Rhodoligotrophos defluvii: one gene and its partner. The protein of the gene in region 2 interacts with the protein of the main gene of each other region in a pairwise test. Links are inferred from orthologs where the notes say so. Each region holds a gene or a part of one and is shown on either strand. Other genes may lie near its edges. The genes, in order: E4P09_RS16030 and E4P09_RS05220.

What was found.
Region 1: the proteins of E4P09_RS05220 (region 2) and E4P09_RS16030 interact in binary tests that used the Escherichia coli proteins (3 or more experiments, as listed by UniProt). The link is inferred for Rhodoligotrophos defluvii from one-to-one orthologs.

The regions. Positions count from the first base shown.
Region 1 is NZ_SZZM01000003.1:361,149-371,380, reverse strand. What follows is about bases 4,580-7,573. They hold E4P09_RS16030 (ABC-F family ATP-binding cassette domain-containing protein), read right to left. Parts: upstream 7,077-7,573; coding sequence 5,082-7,076; downstream 4,580-5,081. Other genes in these bases: speD (adenosylmethionine decarboxylase), read left to right, coding at 7,424-7,573; E4P09_RS16035 (hypothetical protein), read right to left, coding at 4,580-4,840. In the rest of the region: E4P09_RS16060 (FAD-binding oxidoreductase), read left to right, coding at 1-702; E4P09_RS16055 (leucyl aminopeptidase), read left to right, coding at 777-2,276; E4P09_RS16050 (DNA polymerase III subunit chi), read left to right, coding at 2,291-2,740; E4P09_RS16045 (DUF1737 domain-containing protein), read left to right, coding at 2,768-2,953; E4P09_RS16040 (glutathione S-transferase N-terminal domain-containing protein), read left to right, coding at 2,958-3,650; more of E4P09_RS16035, read right to left, coding at 3,662-4,579; more of speD, read left to right, coding at 7,574-7,810; speE (polyamine aminopropyltransferase), read left to right, coding at 7,950-8,849; E4P09_RS16015 (L,D-transpeptidase family protein), read left to right, coding at 9,227-9,793; E4P09_RS16010 (hypothetical protein), read left to right, coding at 9,813-10,232. UniProt on the Escherichia coli protein: Genetic data indicate it may be involved in ribosome assembly or function.
Region 2 is NZ_SZZM01000001.1:1,085,198-1,095,956, reverse strand. The notes cover bases 7,181-10,701. They hold E4P09_RS05220 (2-oxoglutarate dehydrogenase E1 component), read right to left. Parts: upstream 10,351-10,701; coding sequence 7,381-10,350; downstream 7,181-7,380. Other genes in these bases: sucD (succinate--CoA ligase subunit alpha), read right to left, coding at 10,458-10,701; odhB (2-oxoglutarate dehydrogenase complex dihydrolipoyllysine-residue succinyltransferase), read right to left, coding at 7,181-7,329. Outside these bases: E4P09_RS05260 (chorismate mutase), read right to left, coding at 1-202; E4P09_RS05255 (class I SAM-dependent methyltransferase), read right to left, coding at 282-1,028; gloB (hydroxyacylglutathione hydrolase), read left to right, coding at 1,367-2,137; E4P09_RS05245 (cupin domain-containing protein), read left to right, coding at 2,140-2,577; E4P09_RS05240 (NAD(P)/FAD-dependent oxidoreductase), read left to right, coding at 2,733-4,058; lpdA (dihydrolipoyl dehydrogenase), read right to left, coding at 4,096-5,499; E4P09_RS05230 (VOC family protein), read right to left, coding at 5,534-5,968; more of odhB, read right to left, coding at 6,040-7,180; more of sucD, read right to left, coding at 10,702-10,759. UniProt on the Escherichia coli protein: E1 component of the 2-oxoglutarate dehydrogenase (OGDH) complex which catalyzes the decarboxylation of 2-oxoglutarate, the first step in the conversion of 2-oxoglutarate to succinyl-CoA and CO(2).

The DNA of each region.
Region 1 (10,232 bases), on a different replicon or contig from region 2:
TTCGCCGGCATTCCGCACCTGCTGCGCCGCCTCTCCCGTGGACTGGCCGGCACTCTGTCCTCGTTCGAGGTGCTGTGGGGCAGCTTCTATGATCTCAATACCGGCGAGGGCGGGATGCGCGCGCCCGTCCAGCGCGGATTGCCTTATTACGTGCTGTGCGAGGCGGAAGGGTTCGATGTGACCGCCGACCAGGAACGGTTTGAACGGCTGATCGCGGAAGCGCTCGAAGGTCCGCATGCGGCGGTCGATGCAGCGATCGCCCAGTCCGGGCGCGAGCGCCTGGATTTCTGGCGCATCCGCGAGGACTTCGAGGCGGAGATTCGCCTTTGTCCCGTGCTCGCGGATTTCGACGTCTCCCTCGGTGTCGATGCGATGGAGGCCTTCGGGGAGGCGCTTGCCGCGGCCCTGAAGCGGGAGGTGCCCGAGCACCACGCTCTGCACATCTTCGGGCATATGGGCGACGGCAATCTCCACATCGGCATCGGCCTGCCGGATGCGCGCATCAAGCCCAAGGCCGAGGCGGTCGTCTATGGCCTCGTCAGCCAGATGGGCGGCGCCATTTCCGCCGAACACGGCATCGGCCTCACCAAGCGGGCGTGGCTCGGCTTTTCGCGCAAGCCCGAGGAGATCGCCCTGATGCGGCGGCTCAAGGCGGCGCTCGACCCCAAGGGCATCCTCAACCCCGGCAAGGTCTTGGGCTGACCTGCGTTGAATCTCGCGGACTAAGGCGATACACGTGAAGAGATCACCGACCTCCCCAACAGGACCATTCCGGGATGAAGATCAAATTCGCCAAGCCTCAACGGCCCAAGACGGGCACGCTTGTCATTCTGGCCGGAGAAGGAGCCGGTCTTTCAGGCTTCGGCGCATCGCTGGACGAGGCGAGCGGCGGCGCGATCGCGCGAGCGATGAAGGCGTCGGGCTTCACCGGAAAGCGCGAGAAGCTGCTGGACATCCTCGCACCGGCCGGGCTCGAACTCGACCGCGTTCTGGTGGCGGGGCTGGGCAAGCTGGCTGAGCTCAAGTCCCGGGATCTCGAACTGGTGGGCGGCGCCATTGCCGGTGCCGTGAGTTCGGGCAAGTCCAAGGACGTGGCGGTCGTTGTCGAGCTGGGCGAGGGGGCGAAGGTCGCGACCGCGGATGCCGCCGCCGCGATCGCGGCTGGCGTGAAGCTCCGGGACTATACCTTCGACAAGTACAAGACCAAGAAGAAGGACGACGAGAACGGCAACAAGAAGCCGCTGCGCAACCTTACCATCATGTCCGCCGACGCGGATGCGGCAAAGGCCGCGGCAGCGCCGCTGCTGGCGGTGGCGGAGGGCGTGCATCTCGCCCGCGACCTGGTGAACGAGCCGCCGAACGTGCTCTATCCCGCGTCCTACGCCAAGCGGGCCGAGGAGCTCACCAGGCTCGGGGTCAAGGTCGAGGTGCTCGGCGAGAAGGAAATGACGGCGCTCGGCATGGGGGCGCTGCTCGCGGTGGGGCAAGGGTCGAGCCGCGAGAGCCGGCTGGTGGTCATGACCTGGCAGGGCGGCCGCAAGGATGCACCGCCCATCGCCATTATCGGCAAGGGCGTCGTGTTCGATACCGGCGGCATCTCGATCAAGCCCGGCGCCGGCATGCAGGACATGAAGGGCGACATGGCGGGGTCCGCCTGCGTGGTCGGGCTGATGCACGCGCTCGCCGCCCGCAAAGCACGCGCCAACGTGGTTGGCGTCATCGGGCTGGTTGAGAACATGCCCGATGGCAGCGCCTATCGCCCGGGCGACATTCTGACCTCCATGTCCGGCCAGACCATCGAAGTGCAGAACACCGACGCCGAAGGCCGCCTGGTCCTGGCGGACGCGCTCTGGTACACTCAGGAGCGGTTCAAACCCCGCTTCATGATCGATCTCGCCACCTTGACGGGCGCCATCCTGATCGCCCTCGGCAAGGAGCATGCGGGGCTGTTCTCGAATAATGACGAGCTGGCGGCACACATCACCGCTGCGGGTGTAGAAACCGGCGAGAAGGTCTGGCGTCTGCCGCTCGGGCCCGAATATGACAAGCTCATCGACAGCGATGTGGCCGACATGAAGAATGTGGGCGGCCGCAATGCCGGCTCGATCACCGCGGCGCAGTTCCTGCAGCGTTTCGTCAACGGCGTGCCTTGGGCCCATCTCGACATCGCCGGCACTGGCATGGACGCAAACAAGACGGCGTTAAGCCAACATTTCGGCTCCGGCTGGGGCGTGCAGCTGCTCAACCGGCTGATCGCCGATCATTATGAGACCTAGCGCGCACAGGCAGCATGACCGAGGTCTTGTTCTATCATCTGGAGCGGCAGAGCCTGGAGCAGATGCTGCCGGTGCTGCTCTCGAAGACGTTGGAGCGGGGCTGGCGGGCGGTGGTGCAGGCCGGCAGTCCGGAGCGAGTGGAGGCGCTCAACACTCAGCTCTGGACCTATGCGGAGGGCAGCTTCCTGCCCCATGGCAGCGCGCGCGACGGCTTTGCGGCGCAGCAGCCGATCTGGCTCACCGACGGCGAGGATTGTCCGAACGGTGCGGCCGTGCGCTTTCTCGTCGACGGAGCGGCGGCGGCGGATGTGAGCGCCTATGTCCGGGTGGTGCATCTGTTCGATGGCCGCGACCCTGAGGCGCTGGCGCATGCTCGCGCGCAGTGGAAGGCGATGAAGGCGGCCGGCCACGAGGTGACCTATTGGCAGCAGAACGAGCAGGGCCGCTGGGAACGTAAGGCATAACCTGCGCGAGACCTTCATGAGGGCCACATGACAGAAAAGCTTGCATACCGGCTGCTCACCGGACCCGATGATCGATCCTTCTGTGAGAAGGTGAGCAAGGCCCTCGACGAGGGTTACATTCTTTATGGCTCGCCTTCGGTCACCTTCAACGGCGAGCGGGTGATCTGCGCGCAAGCCGTGGTGCTGCCACACACGCCCAGTGTCGGAGACTGATCCCATGACCATCGTGCTTTATGAGCTGGCAGGTGCCAAGGACGAGCGCTTCAGCCCCTATTGCTGGCGGGTGCGCTTCGCGCTGGCCCACAAGGGTCTCTCATATGAGACCCGCGGCCTCGCTTTTACCGAGATCCCGCGCGCGGTCGGCGCCCCGCACCGCACAGTGCCGATCATCGACGACGACGGGGTGATCCTGTCCGACAGCTGGACGATTGCCGACCATCTCGATCGCACCTATCCCGAGAGGCCTCTGTTCGGCCCAGACGGCCGCGAGAAGGCGGCCTATAAGTTCATCGAGGCCTGGACAAACCAGATGCTGACACCCGCCATGGTGCCGCTGCTGGTCTTCGACATCTATGGCCGCATCAAAGAGAAGGACAAAGCCTATTTCCGCGAGACCCGGGAGAAGCGGGTCGGTCCATTGGAGCAGGCTGCGAACGATGCCGACGCCAAGGTCGCCGCGCTGCCCAAGCTTCTGGCCCCGTTCCACTATGCCCTGGAGCAGCGGCCATGGCTGGGGGGCGAAGCGCCGGACTATGCCGACTATATCCTGGCGGGCACGCTGCAATGGGCACGTATCGTCAGCCCGGTCCAGCTCATCGCGCCTGAGGATCCGCTCACCGAATGGTTCGAGCGCTGCCTTGACCTGTTCGACGGCTCAGCCCGGGCCATGCCGGCTGCCCGGGCCGCCTGATCGTCATCGGCTCACTGCCCGAATTCGTAAGTCAGCTCGACCCCGGCATTGACGAAGATGAAGTCATCCCAAACGGTGCGGACCGGCGGCTTGAAGTAGTCCTCCGTGAGCCGCGCCGTCGGCAACCTGCTCCAATAGTCGAGACCAGCCACCGCGGCGACGCTCAATCCAGGGAAGAACTCCTTCACCAGTTTCATCTCGCCGCCGACCCGGGCGCCGAAGCCTGAGCGATCGTCCTTCTTGGAAAACCGAAACTCCTCCGTGTTCCCGGTGTGAACGTGGACCGAGTGCCAGGTGAAATGCCCGTCGGCCGCGATGCCGTATGCCCCGGCACTTGTCCGGAATTGCAGATAGGCAGCTTGGGCCACCGGCAACCTATATTCGATGGCGATGTTGACACCGCCAAGCCAACCATCGATCTCGGATGTTCGCAGGGCCGAACGCGGTAGACCAGGGTCGCTAGCCTGCCCGAAGCCGGAAACACCCCTCAACCGGGCTTTCGTTTGCTCGTTAAAATTCCCGCCGAAAGGCTCCAAGCTCAAGGCCGCATCAGGGTTGTCTGCCAGTGACGTCCCTTTCAGCCTCAAACCGAACTCCATGAACTGACGCTCCTGCTTCAGGAACGGCTCCCCGTTTATTGCCTCGGCAACCACCTGGCTCGACGGAGGGCCTTCGCTATACCAAACGGCATAGGCAGCCCTTGAATCCAGTTGTAGCTCGTTCGCGGCGCCCATCATGCGTCCATAGAGCTCGATGGCGGCAAGACCGCTGCCGTCATTGGGCTTGTAACCGGCAGCAATATTGCCGAACCACCCGTGCTGTTCCGGCGAAAAATTGTGCTGCCGCACGAAAGTAACATGAGGGTCCGCTTCGAAAGATTGATCCCACGTGTATTCGGTTACCCCGTAGGTCGCCGGGCCGCGAAGATGCGCCCATCCTCCGCCGACCGTCAGATAGAGGCTGGACGTCGGCAGGATGCTCGGTTCGCTCGGATATGCAATGACCTTGCCGAGATCAGCGGCCGGCGTGGGTTGAACCGGGTCGGACTCTGCAATCTGTGTGTAGTCAGCGGCTGGTTCATATCTGACGATCTGCTCGAGATTCGTGGCCGGAGGAAGATCTTGAGCCTGCGCAAGAGCAGAAGCAGAAATAAGCAATGTTGCCGAAAGCGGCACAGAATAAATGTTCATGAGACAACCCGTGTTCAGTTAATGATTAAAACTGACGCAACGGATTACATTCCGATTTTATCCATCGGTGAGAGATGTAAACAGAAAACTTCTGATCTAACAGGTTAAATTTATTTGTCATTTAGTTGCCAACGGATTAATTTTGGCGGCCGGACGGATCGCACCCTCCGTGGGGGCGGCTATTCTCTCCAACTGTTGCAAGAAATCCGCAAACCAGCTTCGGATGAAATCTGCGGCGTTGTCAGCTCGACCGCAGCAGGGCTTCTGCCTCTTCGAGCGCGGCAGAGGCGTCCAGCCACTCCGCTTCGGCCTGCTTCAGCTGCTTGAGCAGCCCTGCACGATCGAGCACCAGGCGGTTGGCGGCAACGCTGTCCTGGGCATAGAGCTTTGGGTTCGCGAGATCGGCCTCGACCGCAGCGATGCGCTTCTGCAGCAGATCGACCCGCTTCTCGGCGGCTTCGATGCGCCGCCGATAGGGGCTGAGCTGGTGTCTGAGCTGGGCCGCCATCCGCCGCCGCTCCTGGGCCGTGACCTGCGCCTCTGCCGCCGGAGTGGTCTGCACCGGCTCGGAACGGCTCTCCGCCGCTCCAGACTCACGTACTGAGGGGGCGGCCTCATCCCCCTGGGACTGCTGCTGCTTCTCCAGCCGTGCGGCACGCGCCCGCTCGCGGGCGCTCTCCAGCACCAGCCGGGTATAGTCGTCGAGGTCGCCGTCAAACGGCCTCACCGTCCCATTCGCCACCAGCCACAGCCGGTCGGCGCAGGCCTCGATCAGGTGGCGATCATGGCTGATCAGGATGACGGCGCCCTCATATTCATTGAGGGCATTGGCGAGCGCTGCCCGGCTGTCGATGTCGAGATGGTTGGTCGGCTCGTCGAGCAGCAGGATCTGCGGCCGATGGAACGTGGCCAGCATGAGGGTAAGCCGCGCCTTCTCGCCGCCCGAAAGCGTGCCGATGCGATTGTCGGCGAGCTCCGCACCGAAGCCAAACGAACCCAGCCGCGCGCGCCGCTGGGCCACTGTCGCTTCGGGCATCAGCTTCAGCATGTAATCGTAAGGGGTTGCCTCGAGGTCCAGCGCCTCGACCTGATGCTGTGCGAAATAGCCGACGCTCATCCGATTGTGATAGCGCATCTCGCCGGCATCCAGCTTCAGCTTGCCGGCAATAAGCTTGACAAAGGTCGACTTGCCGTTGCCGTTCGCGCCGAGCAGGGCGATGCGATCGTCCGGATCGATGCGCAAGTCGAGGCCGCGCAGCACCGGCTTTCCCGGTTCATAGCCGACCACGCCGTGCTCGATCCGGATCAGCGGCGGATCCAGCGGCTTTGCGATGGGCGGGAAGTGAAACGGGGTGACATGCTGCTCGATGACCGCCGCCACCGGGTCCATGCGCTCCAGCATCTTGAGCCGGCTCTGCGCCTGGCGCGCCTTCGACGCCTTGTAGCGGAACCGGTCCACGAAAGCCTGGATGCGCCGGCGCTCCTCGTCCTGCCGTTTCTTGAGCTTGAGCTGGCGCGCCTGCTCCTCCTGGCGCATGCGCTCGAACCGGTCGTAATTCCCGGTATAGAGCGTCAGTCTGCGGCCCTCGAGCAGCAGGATGTGGTTGGGAATCGCATTGAGCAGGTCGCGGTCGTGGCTGACGATCACCACGGTGGCTGGATAGGTCTTGAGGAAGTTCTGCAGCCACAAGGTGCCTTCGAGGTCGAGATAATTGGTCGGCTCGTCCAGCAGCAGGATATCGGGCCGGGAGAACAGTACCGCGGCAAGGGCCACGCGCATGCGCCAGCCGCCCGAGAAATCCGAGCAGGGTCGCTGCTGGTCCTCTTCGGGAAAACCCAGCCCGGCGAGAATCGTGGCGGCTCGCGCCGGCGCCGCATGGGCATCGATGTCGGCGAGCCGCAGCTGGATCTCGGCGATGCGCGCTGGATCCGTCGCATGCTCGGCCTCAGCCAGCAACGCGGCGCGCTCTGCATCCGCCGCCAGAACCACCGAAATGAGGCTCTCCGGGCCGCCCGGCGCCTCCTGTGCCACTTCGCCGATACGCACGTCGCGCGGCACGCTCACTGCGCCTGTTTCGGGCTGCAGCGCGCCGGTCAGCAGCTTGAGAAGGGTGGACTTGCCCGTGCCATTGCGGCCGATCAGGCCGACCTTGTGGCCTGCCGGAATGGCTGCGGTCGCATTCTCCAGAAGGAGCCGTCCGTTGATGCGGTAGGTGAGGCCGTTGATATGCAGCATGGCCGCTCTCTTAGGCCATCGCGGCCCGTGGTCAAGATGCCGTTCACCTCGCCTCGCGCATACTGTCGCGCCAGCGGAACCCGGCTCGGGCAACTCCGTTGCCGGAGGAAGCTGTCAACGGAAATAAATCGTGGCGATTGAGCCACCTGGTCTTGATATTGACAGTGTGGAACGGTATATGCCCGGCACGATCCAGATCCCCTGGGTTTCATCTGCTGGTTGGGGAGGGCCCTATGACTCATGATACCCTCTTCCAAGTGGGGATGGACTTGGAGGCTCCAAGCACCGCCCAAAAGGAAGACTTGTCCGACCGCCGTCACGTCGCGGCCCGGGCTTCGGCCCAGACCGTGCGCGACGACCGCAAGGACCATTTTATCAGCAAGAACGGCGTGGATTGCGCCGGCACGCATCTCATTATCGATCTTTTGGGTGCTGAAGGCATCGACGATATCGATCTGATTGATGAGACGCTGCGCAAGTGCGTGTCCGAGGCCGGAGCGACCTTGCTGCACATGCACCTGCACCATTTCACGCCGAATAGCGGCGTGAGCGGGGTGGCGGTGCTCGCCGAAAGCCACATTTCAATCCACACGTGGCCGGAGCGGGCCTATGCGGCGCTGGATGTGTTCATGTGCGGCGATTCCGAGCCGGAGCGCTGTGTCGAGGTTCTGCGCGCCGCGTTCAAGCCGCGGCAGCTCAACGTGACGGAAATCCTGCGCGGCGAAGGGGCCTGAGCGCGAAACTGCCCCGCATCGGGCATGGGAGGCTGCGTAACAGGCGCAGCCTTTTTCATTTTGGCGAACGGACTTGCCGTGCTTCACCGGCCTGCCTATACCCGGGGCGGCATCATGAACAGCAAGGGAGTTTCGGCCCATGTCTTCCAACAAGACCGCACGCCCGGCTGACCAGACGGAAACGTGGTACACGGAAACCCTTCACGCGGACCTGAGGAGCTCCTATCGCTGCCGCAAGGTGCTGTTCGATGCGCGAATCGACCATCAGCATCTGGTGATCTTCGACGGCGGTCGCTTCGGCAAGGTGATGATGCTGGACGGCGTGACCCAGCTCACCACGTCGGACGAGTTCATCTATCACGAGATGCTGACCCATGTGCCGATCCTGGCCCACGGGGATGTCCGCGAGGTTCTGGTGATCGGTGGCGGCGACGGCGGGGTCGCGGCGGAAGCCCTGAAGCACCGCGGTGTGCAGCGGCTGACCCTCGTCGAGATCGATGCAGGGGTGGTGGATTTTTCCAAGGCGCACCTGCCGGAGGTGAGCCGGGGGGCGTTCGATGATCCGCGCTTCGAGCTCGTGATCCAGGATGGGCGCGATTTCGTCGCCGACACGGATCGCATCTACGACCTGATCGTGGTTGATTCGACCGATCCCATCGGCCCCGGCGAGGTTCTGTTCACGGAAGGCTTCTATCGCGATTGCCGGCGCATCCTGCGGCCGGGCGGCGTGGTGGTCACCCAGAACGGCGTCCCCTTCTTCCAGGCCGCCGAGCTCGAGCAGACCATCCGCTTCTTCTCCGCCCTCTTCGCGGACGCCACGTGCTTCCTCGCGGCCGTGCCCACCTATACCGGCGGCTTCATGGCGCTGGGCTGGGGAAGCGACGATCCCGGCCTTCGCAAGGTGGAGCCTGCGGTGATCGCGCGCCGGTTTGCCGATGCCGGGATCGAGACCCGCTATTACACGCCGGAGCTGCACCACGCCGCATTCGCCTTGCCAAAGTTCATTGGCGATATCGTTGCGCGGGGACGCCGCCGCTGAGCAAGGCTCAAACGGCCGATCAGCACATAATAAGCCACCTGGCTCGAGGGTAGGCCACCGTATCCGGCTGCAACCATGCAACAGTGCCGGTCAAAGTTTCCTTTGCCATAAAAACAAAAGCGGTGCGGTCACCCTTCCGCATCCTTGAGCTGTATAAAGGAACTGTTTTCAATTTTCCTATTGGATGTCATCCTGTGTGGATAGGCCTTGCTATAGGATCGATTTGGTGGGGCGTCCAAAATTCATCAGCAAGGCGGCGCAACTGCCGAACGGTGGGACTTGCGGTCTCATTCCGGGGGGCGTCGCCGGGGCAAGATGGGGTAGCCATGAATCGCATATCGCTCAGTGGCGCGACGCTTTCAATTATGATTTTGGGCATGGCGGCACTTCCTCCTCAGGCGGAAGCCCGGCAGCTCAATGATGGATATGTCACATTAAGCCAGCTGTTTCAGGGCGGCGTCACCCGGCCGGAAGCGCGGCAGCGTGTGGCCAGCCGTTCGACCAGCACCACCCGACGGATCGTCGCCTACAGGACCAACAAGAAGCCCGGATCGATCGTGATCGATACGAGCGAGCGGGCGCTCTACTACGTGATGCCGGGCGGCAAAGCCATGCGCTATGCGGTCGGGGTCGGGCGCGAGGGCTTCCAGTGGTCCGGCGTGCACAGGGTCTCGCGCAAAGCGGAATGGCCGCGCTGGACTCCGCCCCCGGAGATGCGCAAGCGCCAGCCCGGCCTGCCGGTGACCATGGCCGGCGGCCCAGGCAACCCGCTCGGCGCGCGGGCGATCTATATCGGATCGACCCTCTACCGCATCCACGGCACCAATGATCCGCGCAGCATCGGGCGGGCCATGTCCTCGGGCTGCATCCGCCTGATGAACAACGACGTCATCGACCTGTATGACCGGGTCAGGGTCGGTGCCCGGGTCTATGTCTATCATTGACGGCGATCCGTTGACCTGAATGGACTGGTTCGCGCCGGTCGATCTCTACTGCGAGCGGCTCGCGCCCGGGTTATGGGCCGAGCCGCTCAACGTGCTCTCGAACCTCGCCTTCTTCATTGCCGCAGTCCTGGCCGCTCGCCACGCCTGGCAAGGCGTGAACGCGCGCAATGACGGCTTTCTCTGGCTGCTCATTATCCTGGTGGCGGTGATCGGCGCGGGCTCGACTGCCTTCCATCTCGTCGGCACCCGCTGGGCGATGCTGGCCGACGTGGTGCCGATCACGCTGTTCATCTACATGTTCTTCCTGTTCGCGATGCGACGGTTCCTGGGGCTCGACTGGCCGGCCGCATTGCTCACCACGGCCCTGTTCTTCGGCGCATCGTGGATTTTCGGCGAAAGCCTGCCGCGCGGTTTCATGAACGGCTCCGGCAGCTATCTG
Region 2 (10,759 bases):
CTGCCTCGCGGGAAGGCCGCATCGGCGTCGATCCGGTAACCGCGGTGGCCTTGACCCTGCGCACCTCTTCCACGGCCGCAAACCGCTCTGCGAGCAGCCCGAGCAGCTCCTCGTCAATACGGTCGATCTCACGCCGTATTGCCGCCAGCGCCTCGCTCTCGGACCCGCCTTGCACCACCGCCTGCTCAAGTATTGCAGTCATTCACCACTGTTCCCCGGCTTGTCCGCCGCTTTCACCTCACGTCCTATAACGACGGCGCAAGGTGGTCCAGCGCGATTCGTCAGGGAAGCCTGCCAGACCGGCTCGTTCCTACCGGCGTCGGCACGGTGACCGGCGCAAGCTTGGGCACGAACTGCCGAGCGCGTTTTGGCTTGCGCACGGCGTAAACCTGCTTGACCGCCTCGACGATGATAACGCCGGAAAATGCCGGCCACAGCCATAATCCGAGCCTCTCCCACGCCGCTGCGGAGCGCACCAGGAACCCGCGCGGAATGGGCGGCACAAACAGGGCGCTCGCCCAACCGCTTGGCGAGAACATGGCGTCTCTAAGCAGATCCGTGAGCTGCGAGCGCGAGAAGGGCCGGCCGTGGCCGAAGGGCGTGCTGTCGGTGCGCGCCCACATTCCGCGGCGGTTGGGCACGATGAACACGGCGCGGCCGCCAGGGCTCAACACGCGCCAGATCTCCCGCAGCGTCTCCTGCAGCTGTTCCGTCAGCTCCAGGCCGTGGGCCACCAACGCCAGGTCCACACAACCGTCGGGCAGGGGCATTTCCGCCTCGTCGACCAAGGCGGTGGCGCTCAAGCCATTGGCCGGCCAATGGGCCACGCCCTGCCGCGCCGGCATGAAGCCGATGACCCGGTCTGCCTCGTCACGCCACACGTCGAGATAGGGCGTGGCATAGCCGAGCCCCAGAACGATGCTGCCGTTCATGCCGCGGATGCGAGCGCGGATGCGATGGGCAATCAGACGCCGCGCGGCGGCACCCAGCGGGCTCGAATAGAATTCCTTGAGATCGACCACATCCATCGAGCGTTGTCCCAGACGGATTCACCAGATGCGCAAACCCCGATAATCCTCGGGTCTTTCAACATCAACCATGAAAGATCTGCCTGCTGAAGTTGACATTGGTTGTGTGCTCCAAGATACTTAGGCCGATCTGCTCAACCTTCCCTTACCCATCGCCAGCGCCCCTCGGCATGTCTGACCACCGCGGGCGCAAGCTTTTGCAAGGACACAACGTCAAGACCGAGGCAGCCGCGCATGAGCACTAGAGTGTAATAGGAAAATATTCCTCGAGATGTCACCCGCAAGCGGGCACGAACAGTGTTGCGTTTATTCGAGTCCTCTACGGTTCAGGAGCATCTATGACATCCCTGCAGATATATCAGTTCCTTTGTCTGGAAGATAATTATTGCGTTTTGATTCACGAGCCCGGCAGTCAATCCACGGCGGCAATTGATGCTCCGGATGCCCGGGCGGTGATGGACGCCCTGGCCAGCCGGGGATGGACGCTCACCCATCTGTTCTGCACCCACCATCACGTGGACCATACGGCGGGCGTTGTGGACCTCAAGGCGACATTCGGTTGCAAGGTCTATGGCCCCAGGCGCGAAGCCTCGCGCATACCGGCCATCGACATCAGCCTCGGCGAGGGCGACCAGATCGATTTCGCGGGGCACAAGGTCGATATTATCGAAACCCCGGGCCATACCCTGGGACATATCGCTTATCACCTTCCCGACCAGAAACTGGTGTTTGTGGCAGACACGCTGTTCCCCTTGGGCTGCGGCCGTGTGTTCGAGGGTACCATGGAGCAGATGTGGTGGTCTCTCTCAAAGCTCATGGCCCTGCCGAAGGACACGGTGGTTTATAGCGGGCACGAGTATACCGCCGCCAACGCGCGGTTTGCGCTCACCATCGAGCCGGAGAACCAGGCGCTGCAGCGGCGCTCGCAAGAGATCACGCAGAAGCGCAGCAACGGTGAGCCGACCGTGCCAACGACGATCGGCCTCGAGCTGGAGACCAATCCCTTCGTGCGGCCGAACAGTCCGGCCATCCGCGCTCGGCTCGGCATGGTCGGACATTCCGATGCCGAGGTGTTCGCCGAGATCCGCCGGCGCAAGGACGAGTTCTGACCATGCCCCTTACCGCCGAGGAGGTGATCGCGCGGCTTGAGCTTTCCCCGCATCCGGAAGGCGGGCATTTCCGCGAGACCTGGCGCGCGCCAGCCGCGGAAGGCGAGCGGCCGAGCGGCACGGCGATCTATTTCTTGTTGCGGGACGGCGAAAGGAGTGCCTGGCACCGGGTCGACGCTACGGAGATATGGCATTTCCATGCGGGGGCTCCCCTGCTGTTGCGCGTGGCGGAAGGCGGTTCGGAGGTGCGGCACACCCTTGGGGCCGATCTTGCGGCGGGCCAGGCGCCGCAGGTCATCGTGCCGGCGGATGCCTGGCAGTCTGCCGAAAGCTTGGGGCCATGGACGCTGGTAAGCTGCACGGTCTCGCCGGGTTTCCTGTTTTCCGGTTTCGAACTCGCCCCACCCGGCTGGTCCCCCGGTGCTCCTAACAAGCTCTAGAGCGCTTCCACTTTTCTCCGAATCGCGGAAGCGCTCTAAGTTCTTGCTTGGTCGCATTTTCTTCACGCGAACCGGTATCCACTTCGCTCGAAAATGCTCTAGGCAGAGCCACTGCTTTCCGCCTATGGATAGGCCCGACATGAGGGGGTTTGCATATGCTTGCTGATGTTGCGCAGGTGGTTTCGGACGAAAAGCTGCCGGACCGGGCGGACGTTGTGATCATCGGAGGCGGGATCATCGGCACCTCGCTCGCCCTGTTCCTGGCGGAGCGCAATGTGTCGGTGGTGCTGTGCGAGAAGGGCAGGATCGCCGGCGAGCAGTCGAGCCGGAACTGGGGCTGGTGCCGGCAGATGGGCCGCGACCCGCGCGAGATCCCGCTGATCATCGAATCCCTCGCCCTGTGGCGGCAGATGAACGACCGCTTGGGCGAGGAGACGGGGTTCCGCACCACGGGAATCCTCTATCTCGCCGCGACGGACGAGGCCTTGGCCAAGCACGAGGCCTGGCTGCAGCATGCACGCAGCTACCAGCTCGACTCGCAGCTGGTGGACGGCGACCGCGTTGCCGAACTGCTGCCGCAGTCGGTAACCCGCTGGAAGGGCGCGCTTTATACACCCAGCGACGGCAAGGCCGAGCCGTTCATCGCCGCTCCAGCCATCGCGCGCGGCGCACGCCGGGCCGGGGCCAAAATCTTCACGAATTGCGCCGTGCGCGGCATTGAACGGCAGGCGGGGCGCGTCTCGGGCGTGATCACGGAAAAAGGAAGCATCGCCTGCTCGCAGGTGGTGCTGGCGGGTGGGGCGTGGTCGAGCCTGTTCTGCCGGTCGCTGGATGTGCGGCTGCCGCAGCTCAAGATTCTGTCGTCAGTCATGCGCACGACGCCGGTGGACGGGCCTGCCCCCTCGGCCTGGGGACCTGGCTTTGCCTACCGGAAGCGCGCCGACGGCGGCTACACCGTTGCCCATGGCGACCGGATCGTCCCGGAAATCGTGCCGGATAGCTTTGCCTTTTTCTCGGAGTTCCTGCCCACCTTGCAGCTGGAGTGGAAGACCATCAGGCCGCGGCTGAGCGGGCGCTTCTTCGAGGAATGGAACACGCCCAAGCGCTGGGCCCTCGATCAGATCAGCCCGTTCGAGAAGACCCGCATCTACGATCCGCGCCCGAGGTCTGCCGATCTCACTGAGGCCATGGACAACCTGCGGCGCAGCTTTCCCCTGTTCCGCGATGCCAAGATCACCGACAGCTGGGCCGGCTATATCGATGTGACGCCGGATGCCGTTCCGGTGATTTCGGCGGTCGATGCGATCCCCGGATTCTTCGTCGCCACCGGCTTTTCCGGCCATGGCTTCGGCATCGGGCCCGGGGCGGGTTGGCTGATGGCCGATCTGGTCACAGGCGCCAACCCGATCGTCGACCCCGCGCCCTTCCGCTTCTCGCGGTTCAGCGACGGCTCGCGCATCGTGCTGCACGGGCGCGCTTAGAGCATGATCCCGAGAAGTGGATAAGCCGCCCGCCCGGCTACATGTGGATGGCGCGGTTCTCGACGGAGAGCGCTGCTTCCTTGACGGCCTCCGACAGGGTGGGATGTGCATGGCAGGTGCGCGCAAGATCCTCCGACGAACCGCCGAACTCCATGAGCACCGCCACCTCGTGGATCATCTCGCCCGCATTGGCGCCGATGATGTGGCAGCCGAGCACCCGGTCGGTCTTGGCGTCGGCCAGGAACTTGACGAAGCCTTCCGTGGTCTTGTTGGCCTTGGCGCGACCATTGGCGGTGAAGGGGAACTTGCCGACCTTGTAGGCGACGCCAGCCTCCTTCAGCTCTTCTTCGGTCTTGCCGACGCTGGCCAGTTCGGGCGAGGTGTAGATCACGTTGGGGATCACGTCGTAGTTCACGTGGCCCGCCTTGCCGGCGATGATCTCGGCAACGGCGACGCCCTCGTCCTCGCCCTTATGGGCGAGCATGGGTCCGCGGATCACATCGCCAATGGCGTAGATGCCGGGCATGCTGGTCTGGAAATGCTCATCCACGTCGACGCGGCCCTTGTTGTCGCGGCGGATGCCGGCTTCTTCGAGACCGAGGCCCTCAGTGTAGGGAACCCGGCCCACCGCCACCAGAACCACGTCGGCATCCAGCACCTTGGGCTCGCCGCCCTTGGCGGGCTCGGTGGTGACCTTCAGCCCCTGACCCTGTTTTTCGACCTTGGTCACCTTGGTCGAAAGCAGGAACTCCATGCCCTGCTTCTTGAGAATGCGCTGGAAGTTCTTGGCGATCTCGGCATCCATGCCCGGCGTGATGCGGTCGAGGAACTCGACCACGATCACCTGCGCGCCGAGCCTGCGCCATACGGAGCCAAGCTCCAGGCCGATAATGCCGGCACCGATCACCAGGAGCTTCTCCGGTACCTTCTCCAGGCTCAAGGCGCCGGTGGAGGTCACGATATCCTTCTCGTCGATATCGATGCCGGGCAGCCGCGCCACGTCGGAGCCGGTGGCGATAACGATGGCCTTGGTGTCGATGGTCTGAGTGCCGTTCTCGCCGGCGACCTCCACCTTGCCGGCGCCGAGAATGCGCCCAACCCCTTGGAACGGCGTGATCTTGTTCTTCTTCATGAGGAACTCGACGCCCTTCACATTGCCCTCGACCCCTTCGTCCTTGAAGGCCATGAGGCGGGCGAGGTCGAGCTTGGGCGCACCGATGTCGATGCCGAGCTCGGAGAGATGGTGGGCAGCCTTCTCGAATTCCTCGCTCGCATGCAGCAGCGCCTTGGAGGGTATGCAGCCGATGTTGAGGCAGGTGCCGCCGAAGGTGGGGTTCTTTTCGACGACCGCCACCTTCATGCCGAGCTGGGCAGCGCGAATGGCGCAGACATAGCCGCCCGGGCCCGTACCGATCACCACGAGGTCGAAGCTGTCCGCCATCGCTTACCTTCTTTCTGTCGAGAAATGTGTGTGTTCAGGAGTGCGCAAGCGGGCCGCCAAAAGACCAGACATGCCCGAAGGGGTCACGCAGGCGGCCATAGCGGTCGCCCCACTGCGCGTCCATCATGGGCATGATCGGCTCCGCGCCCGCGTCCACGGCGCGCTGGAAGGCGCTGTCCGCATGCGCGGCCGTGGGAAAATGCAGGTGAAGGGCCACCGAGGTGCCGCCGAGCGTTGATGCAGAGGGACTGGCCGCAGCACCGAATTCGGGGAACTCATCAGAGAGATAAACGGAGGCACCGTTCACGCTTAGCGCCGCGTAAAGCACGCGATGGCCGTCCTCGGCTGGAACCCGCGTGGTGACAGTGGCGCCGAAAGCCTTCTGGTAGAACTCTATCGCCTCATTGCCGCCCTTCACCGACAAATGCGGCACCAGAGTTTGAGCAGGCGCTTCGGCTTCGGACGGCATCGGCAAGTCCTCAGGTCTTGCTAGCGAAAGATCTTATGCGAAATCTGCCGGCCAATGTCACCCAGGGCAACTCAAAGATCAAGCAGCAGGCGCTGCGGCGCCTCCAGGGATTCCTTCACCCGCACGAGGAAAGTCACCGCCTCCTTGCCATCGACGATGCGATGATCATAGGAGAGCGCGAGATACATCATCGGCCGAGCCTCGATCTTGCCGTCGACCACCACCGGGCGCTGCTGGATCTTGTGCATGCCGAGAATGCCGGACTGCGGCGCGTTCAGGATCGGCGTGGACATCAGCGAGCCGTAGATGCCGCCATTGGAGATGGTGAAGGTGCCGCCCTGCATCTCCTCGATCTTGAGCTGGCCCTCGCGGGCGCGCCTGCCGAAGTCGTTGATGGCCTTCTCGATCTCGGCCAGGCTCAGCATGTCGGCGTCGCGCACCACTGGCACCACCAGGCCCTTGTCGGTGCCGACCGCCACGCCGATGTGGTAGTAGTTCTTGTAGACGATGTCGTCGCCGTCGATCTCGGCATTCACCGCCGGGATCTCGCGCAGGGCATGGACCACCGCCTTGACGAAGAAGCTCATGAAGCCGAGCTTCACCCCGTGCTTCTTCTCGAACAGGTCCTTGTAGTGCGCGCGGAGGGCCATGACCTCGGTCATGTCCACCTCGTTGAAGGTGGTGAGCATGGCCGCGGTGTTCTGGGCCTCCTTGAGCCTGCGGGCGATGGTTTGGCGCAGCCGGGTCATCCGAACCCGCTCTTCGCGCGCTTCATCCGCAACGCGCGGCGCCTGGGGCGCGGGTGCTTCCTGCGGTTGCGGCGCCTTTGCGGCTGCCGGCCGTCCGCCCTGCTCGATATAGCTCAGCACATCACCCTTGAGCAGCCGGCCGTCCTTGCCGCTCCCGCGAATAGCGGCCGGATCAAGCTCATTCTCGGCAACCAGGCGGCGCACGGCCGGCGACAGCTCAGCTGCCGCGACAGGCGCCTCGGGCTTGCCGCGCTCGATAATCGGCTCGGGTCCGATGATCGGCTTGGGACTGTCCGACTTCTGCTCCGGACGTTCGACCGCCGCAGGCTTTGCGGCCGCCTTCTCCTTGGCCGGCGCCTTGGCGATCGGAGCGCCCGCCTCGGATATGGCGCCGAGGACCGCACCGACATTCACGGTGTCGCCGTCCTTAACCCGGATATCCGATAGAACCCCGCTGCTCGGCGCGGGCACCTCGATGGTGACCTTGTCCGTCTCCAGCTCGACCAGCGGTTCATCGGCGTTAACGCTGTCGCCTTCCTTCTTGAACCACTGGGAGATGGTGGCCTCCGTGACGGACTCGCCAAGGCTCGGCACGCGAATTTCAGTCGGCATATCTGATCGTCCCAAGATGTTTCATTGCGTCGACCGAGCAATCCTTGTCCGTCATTGGCGGACGCTCGTCTCCGCACCGAGGGCTTCGTTGAGGAAATTCTCGAGTTCCTTCATGTGCTTCGAAAGGAGGCCGGTGGCGGTTGCCGCCGAGGCCGGGCGCCCGGCATAGCGCGGACGCTTGTAGGCCGCATCCACGTATTGCAGCACCCATTCCAGGTTCGGCTGCACGAAGGTCCAGGCGCCCATGTTATAGGGCTCTTCCTGGCACCAGACCATTTCCGCCTGCGGGAACCGGCCGAGCTCGGTGACCAGCGCCTTGGCGGGGAACGGATAGAGCTGCTCCAGCCGCAGGAGGTAGATATCGTTGATGCCGCGCTTCTCGCGCTCCTCGTAGAGGTCGTAATAGACCTTGCCGCTGCACAGGATCACCCGGCGGATCTTCTTGTCTTCCACCAGCTTGATGCCCTGGTCCGGCAGCAGCTCGGCATCGTCGTAGAGAATGCGATGGAAGCTGCTGTCCGGGCCCATTTCCTCCAGCCGCGAGACCACACGCTTGTGCCGCAGCAGCGACTTCGGCGTCATGACGATGAGCGGCTTGCGGAAATCCCGGTGGATCTGGCGCCGGAGGATGTGGAAGTAATTGGCCGGGGTGGTGCAGTTCGCGACCTGCATATTGTCCTCGGCGCAAAGCTGCAGGTAGCGCTCCAGGCGGGCAGAGGAGTGTTCCGGCCCCTGGCCCTCATAGCCATGGGGCAGCAGCATGACCAGGCCCGACATGCGCAGCCACTTGCGCTCGCCCGACGAGATGAACTGGTCGACGACAACCTGGGCGCCGTTGGCGAAATCGCCGAACTGGGCTTCCCACAGGACCAGCGCCTTCGGCTCGGCCAGGCTGTAGCCATATTCGAAGCCGAGCACCGCCTCTTCCGAGAGGGCGGAATTGACGATCTCCGCCTGGGCCTGATCCGGGGAGAGATTGTTGAGCGGGGTGTAGGCCTCCTCGGTCTCCTGGTCGACCAGGATGGCATGGCGTTGGGAGAAGGTGCCGCGCTGGCTGTCCTGGCCCGAAAGGCGCACGGGATAGCCTTCCACGAGCAGACTGCCGTAGGCGAGCTGCTCGGCCGTGGCCCAGTCGATGCCGACCCCTTCCTCGATCATCTTGCGGCGCTGTTGGAAGATGCGCCTTATGGTGCGGTGGGCGTTGAAGCCCTCGGGAATGTCGGTGAGCTTGCGGCCGATGTCACGCAGGGTTTCCAGGGGCACACCGGTCACGCCCTTGCGCGGACCCTCGTCCTTGGGCTGGGTGAGGCCCGCCCAGCGGCCATCCAACCAATCGGCCTTGTTGGGCTTGTAGCTGTCGGAGGATTCGAATTCCTCGTCCAGCTTGCGGCGGTATGCCTTGCGCATCTCCTCCACATCGGCCGGCGAGACGACGCCCTGCTCGGTCAGCCGGCTGGCATAGATCTCCGACACGGGAGGCAGCTGCGCGATGCGCTTATACATCAGCGGCTGGGTGAAGGAGGGCTCATCTGCCTCGTTGTGGCCATGGCGGCGGTAGCAGAACATATCTACCACCACCGGCTTGCGGAAGCGCTGGCGGAACTCCACCGCGATCTTCGCCGCATAGACCACCGCTTCGGGGTCATCGCCGTTCACATGGAAGATCGGCGCCTCGATCATCTTGGCGACGTCGGAGGGGTAGGGCGACGAGCGTGCATGCAGCGGGTTGGTGGTGAAGCCGATCTGATTGTTCACGATGAAATGCACGGAGCCGCCGGCGCGATGCCCGCGCACCCCGGACAGAGCAAAGCATTCCGCCACGACCCCTTGGCCGGCGAAGGCGGCATCGCCGTGGATGAGCAGCGGCAGCACGCTGGTGCGCTCGCGGTCGCCGCGCTGGTCCTGCTTGGCACGCGCCTTGCCGAGCACCACCGGGTCCACGCTTTCCAGATGCGACGGGTTGGCACTCAGCGACAAATGCACCTTGTTGCCGTCGAACTCGCGGTCCGACGACGAGCCCAGGTGGTATTTCACGTCGCCGGAGCCTTCCACGTCGTCCGGATTGGCCGAGCCGCCCTTGAACTCCTTGAAAATGGCGCGGAACGGCTTCTCCAGCACGTTGCCGAGCACGTTGAGGCGACCGCGGTGGGCCATGCCCAGCACGATCTCCTTCACGCCGAGCGAGCCGCCGCGCTTGATGATCTGCTCCAGCGCCGGGATCATCGCTTCGCCGCCGTCGAGGCCGAAGCGCTTGGTGCCCGTATATTTCAGGTTGAGGAAGCCTTCGAAGCCTTCAGCCTCGATGAGCTTGTTCAGGATTGCGCGCTTGCCTTCCGGGGTAAAGGAGATCTCCTTGTCCGGACCTTCGATGCGCTCCTGGATCCAGGCCTTCTGCTCGGGGTCGGAGATATGCATGAACTCGACACCGAAGGTCGAGCAGTAGGTGCGCCTGAGGATGTCGAGGATCTCGCGCAGGGTCGCGGTTTCCACGCCAAGCACGAAGTCGATGAAGATGGGCCGGTCCATGTCGGCGGGACCGAAGCCGTAGGTTGCCGGGTCAAGCTCCGGATGGTTCTCCTTGGCCCGCTGCTGCAGCGGGTCGAGATCAGCGGCCAGATGGCCACGGATCCGGTAGGCCCGGATCATCATCAGCGCGCGGATCGAGTCGAGGGTGGCGCGGCGCAGGTCATCGCCGGGTATCGCCTCGCCCCGTGCTTTGGCCGCGGCTTCGACCTTGGTCGCGATGGTCTTTTCGAACGGCGTCCAGTCGTAGTCGAGGGCGCTGACCAGTTCGCCGTTCATGACCGGCGGCCAATCCGGTCGGCGCCAGGAGGCTCCGCGCGCCTCCGTGATCACGCCCTGCCTGTCATCGGCGAGATCGCTGAAGAAGGATTGCCACTCCGGGTCTACCGACCCGGGGTTCTCCTTGTAGCGGGCATAGAGCTGCTCGATGAATTCGGCATTGCCACCGTAAAGAAACGAGGTCCGCCGCAGCCTGTCATTCTGTTCAACTTTGGCCATTATCGCTCCAACCCGCGGCTTATTCGCCGCGGACCGCCCGGTTCATTCGAGGTGAAATCACGATCGGTGGAAGAGGCTAACACTCGTTTTCCAACGTGTTACGGACGCTACCTATTTAGGACCTCGACCAAGGTCGTGCCAAGAGCTGCGGGCGATTTTGAGACGACGATGCCTGCGCTGGACATGGCCTCGATCTTGTCTGCCGCCGCCCCCTTGCCCCCGGCGATGATGGCTCCGGCATGGCCCATACGCCGCCCGGGCGGCGCGGTCACGCCGGCGATGAACCCTACCATCGGCTTCTTGACCTTTGATTGACGGATGAAGTCGGCCGCCTGCTCCTCGGCACTGCCGCCGATCTCGCCGATCATGATGATCGACCGGGTCTCCGGATCGGCGAGGAACATCTCGA